2 regions of the Cypionkella sinensis genome follow, and region 2 is predicted to be linked to the other one. Evidence: riboswitches for the same ligand, from Rfam matches in the RefSeq annotation. Region 2 holds a riboswitch; the other holds the start of a gene.
The links. Region 2 has a riboswitch for cobalamin ahead of ACFOGH_RS09280 (DUF1636 family protein). Riboswitches for the same ligand answer to the same signal wherever they lie in the genome.
Positions count from the first base shown of each region.

Region 1: it holds a riboswitch for cobalamin, as region 2 does, so the genes downstream of both, ACFOGH_RS15095 (DUF1636 family protein) here and ACFOGH_RS09280 (DUF1636 family protein) in region 2, are expected to answer to the same signal.

Region 1 is NZ_JBHRTO010000001.1:3,048,107-3,052,337, reverse strand. It holds gene ACFOGH_RS15105 (LysR family transcriptional regulator) at 1-469, shown strand, start outside; gene ACFOGH_RS15100 (Gfo/Idh/MocA family protein) at 566-1,684, shown strand; cobalamin riboswitch at 1,739-1,953, shown strand; gene ACFOGH_RS15095 (DUF1636 family protein) at 1,985-2,428, shown strand; gene ACFOGH_RS15090 (ABC transporter ATP-binding protein) at 2,425-3,192, shown strand; gene ACFOGH_RS15085 (ABC transporter substrate-binding protein) at 3,201-4,130, shown strand; gene ACFOGH_RS15080 (FecCD family ABC transporter permease) at 4,185-4,231, shown strand, end outside.
Region 2 is NZ_JBHRTO010000001.1:1,863,711-1,867,941, forward strand. It holds gene cobN (cobaltochelatase subunit CobN) at 1-481, opposite strand, end outside; gene cobW (cobalamin biosynthesis protein CobW) at 485-1,519, opposite strand; gene ACFOGH_RS09280 (DUF1636 family protein) at 1,520-1,903, opposite strand; cobalamin riboswitch at 1,987-2,187, opposite strand; gene cobO (cob(I)yrinic acid a,c-diamide adenosyltransferase) at 2,226-2,876, shown strand; gene ACFOGH_RS09290 (cobyric acid synthase) at 3,087-4,231, shown strand, end outside.

The sequences.
Region 1 (4,231 bases), 1.2 Mb from region 2:
GCATCTAGCGCAAGACATGATCGCCGTACCGATTGGGCCACGGCTGCAACACGCGGCCTTGGTCGCAGCACCATCCTATCTAGCGCGTCGCGGCACGCCGCTGCACCCAAATGACCTTGTTGCCCATAATTGCATCCGCATGCGCTTTGCCAGCGGCGCGCTGACTGACTGGACGTTTCAACGCGGCGCTGAGGTGATTGCGCTAGATCCAGCGGCGCGGCTAACCCTTGGCACTGTGGCGGCGGCTGCAGCGATTGATCTGGCCATCGCCGGGCACGGCCTGATTTTCACCTTTCAGAACTGGTTGCAGCCACATCTGGACAGCGGCGCGCTGGTGCCCGTGCTGCAAGACTGGTGGCCACAGTTTGACGGGCCGCAGTTGTATTTCTCCAGCCGGTTCATGCCGACACCTTTACGGGCCTTTGTGGATCTGGTCCGCGCGCAGCGCGCCCAGCCTGATGACTTTTGACGAGGTTCCGCCCCACCAAAATATGCGGCGCTTGACCGGCGCAGGGCGCGATTCTAAGGCCAAATTCACCCAGTTTCGCAGCGAAGGACCCCCGATATGAGCAAACCAAAACTTCGCATTGGTCTGATTGGCACCGGCTTTATGGGCAAGGCGCATGTGTTTGGTTTCACCTCTGCCCCGCGGGTGTTTGAACTGCCGTTCGATCTGGAGCTGCACACTATCGCCGACATCACCCCGGATGCCGCTGAGCGCGCGCGTGTGACGCTTGGCTTTGCCCATGCTACCGCCGACTGGCGCACGATCATGGCGGACCCTGCGGTTGATCTCGTGTCGATCACCGCGCCCAACGCCTTGCACAAGGAAATGTCGCTGGCAGCCATCGCAGCCGGAAAGCATGTGTATTGCGAAAAGCCGCTTGCGCCGATGGCGGCGGATGCGCTGGAGATGACGCTGGCCGCCGAAGCAGCGGGGGTGAAAACCCAAGTCGGCTTCAACTATCTGTGCAACCCGATGCTGGCACTGGCGCGGGAAATGATTGCGGCGGGCGAATTGGGTGAGATTCGCGGCTATCGAGGCCTGCATGCCGAAGATTACATGGCCGACGCCAACGGTCCCTACACCTTCCGCCACGACCCCGCAGGCGGCGGCGCTTTGGCCGATATCGGCAGCCACGCGCTTGCCACCGCCGAGTTTCTCTGCGGCCCGATCAGCCGCGTGATGGGCGATGTTGTGACCATGATCGCCGAGCGCCCGGATGGCCGCGGCGGTCGCAAGGCGGTGATGGTGGATGACGTGGGCCGCGCCTTTCTGCGCTTTGAAAACGGCGCCACGGGCAGCATCGAGGGCAACTGGATCGCCACAGGCCGCAAGATGCAGCACGATTTTGAGGTCTATGGCACCAAGGGTGCACTGGCCTTCAGCCAGGAACATTTCAACGTCCTTAATTACTTCAGCACTACTGACGCCAAAGGCCGCCAAGGCTTTCGCCGCATCGAGGCCGGGCCAGATCATGCACCCTATGGTCTGTTCTGCGTCGCCGCAGGCCATCAGATTGGCTTCAACGACCTGAAGGCAATCGAGGTCGCAGGCTACATCAATGCCATCGCAGGCAAAGCGCCCGAGCCGTTCAACTTTCGCAAGGGTCTGCGGATTCAAAAATTGGTCGAAACCATTCACGCCTCATCCAAGGCTGGGGCATGGATGGATATCGCCTAAGGCGCAAAAGCGCCGCCGCCTGTCGCTGTTCGCATTGACAGCGGCGGGCAAATCCCGCTTCATGCCCGCGATGGTTTCGGCAGACGCAAAGTCGCGCCGGATGAAAAGGGAATACGGTGTGGTGTAGGCAAAAGCCGCCAAATCCGTGACTGCCCCCGCAACTGTAAGCGGTGAGCGAACCTGCAAAGTCCACTGCCCCAAAGGGGTGGGAAGGCGCAGGCCAGCCACGACCCGCGAGTCAGGAGACCTGCCATCATAGCCGAAACAATCATCCGGGCGGGGTGCCTGGGGAAGGATGCTATGATTGAACTGCAAGGGCCTGCGCAGGCCCAAGACCCTGCCATGCGGCAGAGCGCAAAACGCCATCAAATTCTGGTCTGCCAAACCTGTCGGCACAAGGACAGCCCGTGTTTCCCCGGCCTTGCGCTGTTGGAAAAGCTGCGTCTGGCGGTCAGCGAGGCCAAAGGGCTGGGGGAGGATTTCGAGATTTCCGGCACCGCCTGCATGGCGGGCTGTGATCGGCCCTGCACCGTGGCTTGGCGCGCGACGGGCAAGGCCACCTGGCTGTTCGGCGATATCGACCCGGACGCCGATATTGACGCGCTGGTCGATTTTGCCACGCTTTATCAACGGCTTGACGATGGCTGGTGCCGCGCCGCTGATCGTCCCGGCAAACTCGCGACATCGACGCTCGCCCGTATTCCCGCCGCGCTGATCGTTACCGCCGAGGGTCAGTTGCAATGACCGGACCTATTCTGGAAGCGCGCAATCTGTGTTGGGGGCCGCCGCGCCGCCCCGATATCTTGACCGACATCAGCTTTGCCATGGCCGAGGGCGAGGTGATGGCGATCTGCGGTGCAAACGGGGCGGGGAAATCCTCGCTTCTGCGTCTGCTTTATCGCTATGTGCCCCCCCGCAGTGGCACGGTCAGCCTGATGGGTCGCGATCTTTGGCTGCATACGGCGCGCGAAACTGCCCGCACCGTGGCAGCGGTGCTGCAAGAACAGCCGACCGACTTTGCCCTGACCGCACGGCAGATCGTGGCGCTGGGCCGTCTGCCGCATCGGGCAGGCTTTGCCAGTGCGGCGCTGCGCGACACCGAGGTCGTCAGCGCGGCCTTGGAGCGGCTGGATCTGGCGCGCTTTGCCGATATGCCGTTTGGCACGCTGTCGGGCGGCGAGAAGCAACGTGTCATGGTCGCCCGTGCGCTGGCGCAGGAACCGCGCGTGCTGATTCTGGATGAGCCGACCAACCATCTGGATATCCGCCACCAGCTTGAACTGCTGGCGCTGCTGCGCGGCCTTGGCCTGACGGTGATCTGCACCCTGCACGACCTGACCCTGGCCGCGCAGTTTGCCGACCGCGTGCTGGTTCTGGCCGATGGCCGGGTGCTGTCGGATGGCCCCCCTGATCTGGCGCTGTCCGAGCATCACATCGCCACCGCCTTCAATGTCACCGCCCGCGTGGACCGCTCTGGCCCCGCGCCGCGCTTCTCTTTTCATCTGTAGGAAAAACCATGAAATACGCTCTGATCGCCCTGTTGCTCTCTGCAACCTCGGCTGCCGCCTTTCCCGTCACGGTGAAAAGCTGCAACCGCGATGTCACCTTTGACGCCGCCCCGAAGGCTGCGATTTCCAACGATGTGAACCTGACCGAGATGATGCTGGTGCTGGGCCTGCGTGATCACATGGTCGGCTACACTGGCATTTCCGGCTGGAAAACGCTTGATCCCGAAATGCGCGAAGGCGTGGCCGAACTGCCCGAGCTTTCCGCGAAATATCCCAGCAAGGAAGTTCTTGCCGGGGCGGATGCCGATTTCTTCTTTGGCGGGTGGAACTATGGCATGAAGGTTGGCGGCGAAGTCACCCCTGAGACGCTGGAGCCTTTGGGCATCAAGACCTACGAGCTGACCGAAAGCTGCATCTTCGTCGGCCCCAAGGCGAAAAGCAGCATGGATGACATGTATAACGACCTGCTGAACCTTGGCCTGATCTTTGGCGTCGAAGACAAGGCAAAGGCGCTGGTCGAAGGTTACAAGGCGCAACTGGCCGAGGCTACCAAGGGCGTTGATCACAGCAACCCCCTGCGCGTGTTCGTCTATGACAGCGGCGAAGACACGCCGTTTACCGCCGGCAAATACGCCATGCCCACCGCCCTGATTGAGGCCGCAGGTGGCGTCAACATCATGGATGATCTGGACAAAAGCTGGGCCACCGTCGCGTGGGAGCCTGTGGTCGAGCGTAACCCGCAAGTGATCGTCATCGTCAACTATGGCGATGTCACGGCCGAGCAGAAAATCGCCTTCATGAAGGGCAACCCGGCTTTTGCCAACATCGACGCGGTGAAGAACAACCGCTTCGTGGTGCTGGAATATGTCGAGGCTACGCCCGGCCCGCGCAATATCAAAGCGGTGGAAAAGCTGGTCGCGGGCTTTGCGGCGCAGTAAGAACAATCTGCGCCGGGGCAAACGCCTCGGCGCAATGCTTTGAAAGGCAAGCCGATGGCCGACCTCACCCAACCCACCGTCGCCAGCGCTGCATGGCACCT
Region 2 (4,231 bases):
GCGCCAAAGCCGCCTGCGCCGCCACCGCCCCGCCCGCATCGCAGAGCGTGGACAGCCGCCGCAAGGTGCTGATCGGCAAGGTGGAATGGGCGTCGAGTGCCGCATCCTCACGCCCGTCAGCGGGCAACACCGCCAAGGCGATACCCTGCCGCCGCGCCAGATCCTGCAACTGCATCAGGCCGTAGGGCCAGTAATTCTCGCCGCCGATCAGGCGCACGAGGATACCTTTGACCCCCACGAGGGTCTGCTGCACATAGGTGTCCACCGACATCGGATGCTGCAGCGCCACCAGATTGGCCAAGCGCAGCGTCGGCAGCTTCCCCCCAGCCCCTGATTGATTTGCGCGGTGCCATCCCGCCGCGAAAGCGCCAAGGTCACTGTCGGAAAACGACAACACCACCAGTTCGGCCGGGGTCTGACCCAGATCGAACGGGGTTTGCGTATCCTCCAGCCCATGGCTTTCGCGGAAGACGACATGCATGGCTCAGGCCCCCAGCACCGCGCGGATCGCTGCCAGATCGACATGGTGATGCTCGGCAATCACCACAAGCTGCCCCTTGCGCGGGGACGCCCCCCAAGGCCGGTCAAACTGATGCCGCACCCGCGCGCCCACTGCCTGCACCAGCAGCCGCATCGGCTTGCCTGCGACCGCCACATAGCCCTTCACCCGCAGGATATGCTGTTCATCGGCGAGGCGCTGGATGGCCGCCACCAAAGCATCGACATCGCTGATTTCCGGCAGATCAATCACCACGGTGTCGAAATCATCATGCTCGTGGTCATCATGACCATCGTGATGCGAGGGGCGTGCCGCCAGATCATCCTCTGCCTTCGCGTTCAGGCCAAGGATCAACGCCGGATCAATGATGCCTTCGGACATCGCCAGAATCGGGATAGGACGCGGGCTTTCCGCCACGATCACGGCGCGCGCGGCGGCCAAGCCAGCCTCACCCGCCAGATCGGCCTTGCTCATCAACACGATGTCGGCGCAGGCGAGTTGATCCTCGAACACCTCGGACAAAGGCGTTTCATGGTCGATGGACTCATCGGCTGCGCGCTGCGCATCCACCGCCGCCACATCCGGCGCGAAGCGACCCGCCGCAACTGCTTCGGCATCGGCCAAGGCGATCACGCCATCGACGGTGATTTTCGAGCGGATAGCGGGCCAGTCGAAGGCCTTCAACAGCGGCTTCGGCAAGGCCAGACCCGAGGTTTCGATGATGATGTGATCTGGCCGCTGCGGCAGCGCCATCAAAGCCTCGATCGTCGGGATGAAATCATCGGCCACGGTGCAGCAGATGCAGCCATTGGCAAGCTCGACGATGTTTTCCACCGGGCAATTGTCGTCGGCGCAGGATTTCAGAATGTCACCATCCACGCCGACGGTGCCAAATTCATTGACGAGGATTGCCAGCCGCTTGCCCTGCGGATTCTGCATCAGATGCCGGATCAGCGTGGTCTTGCCCGCGCCCAGAAAGCCGGTGATCACAGTGACGGGGATTTTCGACAGATCAGACATTCAGGCCTCCAAAGCCGTAAGAATAGGGGGAATGATAATCGGTGGGATTCGGGCAAGGCTCTGCTTGCGGAAGATCACCGGGCGCGCACGCCACGGCACGATGCCATCAGGGGCATCCAGATAAGCGGCGGCACCCAGCAGAATATCGGGCGCATCGGCAGGGGTCAGGCGACCGTAAACATAAGACCAACGCCCCGGTGCCGACAACGCCACCGCAGCGCCGGAATTGCAGGCCGACAGACATTCCACGCCGACAATGCGCAAGCCTGCCGGAACCGCGCCCGCCTGCAACGCCGCCAGCAGCTTCGCACCGGCAACGGGCTGTCCGTCTTCCACGACTTCACCCGCCTTACAGGTGGTGCAGACATGCAACGTTACACTCATCGGCCTACCCTATAGCGGCGATGGGGATGGCCAGAAGGGCGGCCATGCGGCCACCTGCTGGTTGCGAAACACCCCGTTCGCCCGTTCAGTCACATGCGCTGGCAGGTCTCCCGGCTTGCGGATCCGGGGGCTGGCCCCCACGGCTGCCCGCCTTCCCGGATTGCTCCAGTGGCCTCAGGCAACCTCTCCGGTCACGGTCGCGGGGGCGGCAGCTTTTGGGGTCGCCCCCTTTCGCATTCCCTCTTGGCCTGTCATAGACAGGAACCAGCGCTGGGTTCACCTGTGGCAGAACCACGCGCCATGTCAAGCAACGGATGGCCCCATGTCTGACCCTATCCTGATCGCAGAATCTGATACCGACGCTTCGGGCGACGAAAACGCCCGCCATGCGCGGAAGATGGCAAAGAAGAAGGCCGCACGCGATAAGATCATGGCGGGCAAGGCGGGCGATAAAGGGCTGCTGATCGTCCACACCGGGGCGGGCAAGGGCAAATCCTCCAGCGGGTTCGGGATGATTCTGCGCTGTATCGCACATGAAATGCCTTGTGCAGTGGTGCAGTTCATCAAAGGCGCATGGGATACCGGCGAGCGGCGGATCATCGAGACGCATTTCCCCGACCTGTGCGAATTTCACGCCATGGGCGAAGGCTTTACCTGGGAAACCCAGGATCGCGCCCGCGATATTGCCATGGCGGAAAAGGGCTGGGAAAAGGCCAAGGAGTTGATCCGCGACCCCGGCAACCGGCTTGTGCTGCTGGATGAAATCAACATCGCTTTGCGCTACGATTACCTCGACATCGCCGAGGTGCTGGCCTTCCTTGCCGCTGAGAAACCGCCGCTGACGCATGTGGTGATGACCGGGCGCAACGCGAAGCCAGAACTGATCGAGGCCGCTGATCTTGTGACCGAGATGACACTGATCAAGCATCCGTTCCGCTCTGGCATCAAGGCGCAGCCGGGGGTGGAGTTCTAAGGCTGTGGCGCAGTTTGACAGATCAGACTGGGGGCCAGCCCCCAAACCCCCGGAGTATTTTCGCCAAGATGAAGTTGGCAGAACGACAATGCCCAACTCTGTCAGCGACCAGACGCATCGCAAAAAATTCCAAGCCGGTGGCTTCATCTTGGCGGAAAATACTCCCGCCGGAGGCTTCCGCATGATCCGCGTGCAGCGTCGGTGGCAGGCATGAAGGCCCTGATGATACAGGGCGCGGGGTCGAATGTCGGCAAATCGCTGCTGGTGGCGGGGCTATGCCGCGCGGCAAAGTTGCGCGGGTTGTCGGTGGCGCCGTTCAAGCCGCAGAACATGTCCAACAATGCCGCCGTGACGGCCAACGGTGGCGAGATTGGCCGCGCGCAGGCGTTGCAGGCGCTGGCCTGCGGGCTTGATCCGCACACCGATATGAACCCGGTGCTGCTGAAGCCGGAATCCGAGACGGGTAGCCAAGTGGTGGTGCAGGGCAAGCGCATCGCGACGGTGAAGGCGCGGGAGTATGCGGCGTTGAAGCCAAAGCTGATGGCCCCGGTGCTGGACAGTTTTAACCGTTTGAAATCGCGGCACGATCTGGTGATCGTCGAAGGCGCGGGCAGTCCGGCTGAGGTTAACTTGCGGTCGGGTGACATTGCCAATATGGGCTTTGCCCGAGCCGCCGATTGCCCGGTTATCCTGACCGGCGACATTGATCGCGGCGGGGTGATCGCGCAGATCGTCGGCTCGCAGGCGGTGCTGGACCCAGCCGACAATGCGATGATTGCGGGGTTCCTGATCAACAAGTTCCGCGGCGATCCGCGGCTGTTTGACGATGGCTATCGGCTGATCGAAACCCGCACCGGATGGCGCGGCTTTGGCGTGGTGCCGTTCTTTGCGGGTGCCCATAAACTGCCCGCCGAGGATGCGTTGGACCTGCCGAAAGGCGGCGGCGCGGGGGCCTACAAGATCGCGGCGCTGACCCTGTCGCGGATTGCCAATTTCGATGACCTTGATCCTTTGGCGCAGGAACCCGGCGTCAGCCTGTCGATGATCCGCGCCGGCGAGGCGCTGCCCGGTGACACCGATCTGGTGATCATCCCCGGCAGCAAATCCACCCGTGGTGATCTGGCCTTTCTGCGCGCGCAGGGCTGGCACATTGACCTGGCCGCGCATCTGCGGCGGGGCGGGCGCGTGCTGGGCATTTGCGGAGGCTATCAGATGCTGGGCCAGATCGTGCGCGACGCGGGCGGCATCGAAGGCCCGGCGGGTGAAACGGCTGGTCTTGGCGCGCTGCAGGTTGACACCGAGATGACCCCAGACAAGCGCTTGACCCGCACCGAGGCCATTCACGCCGCGACCGG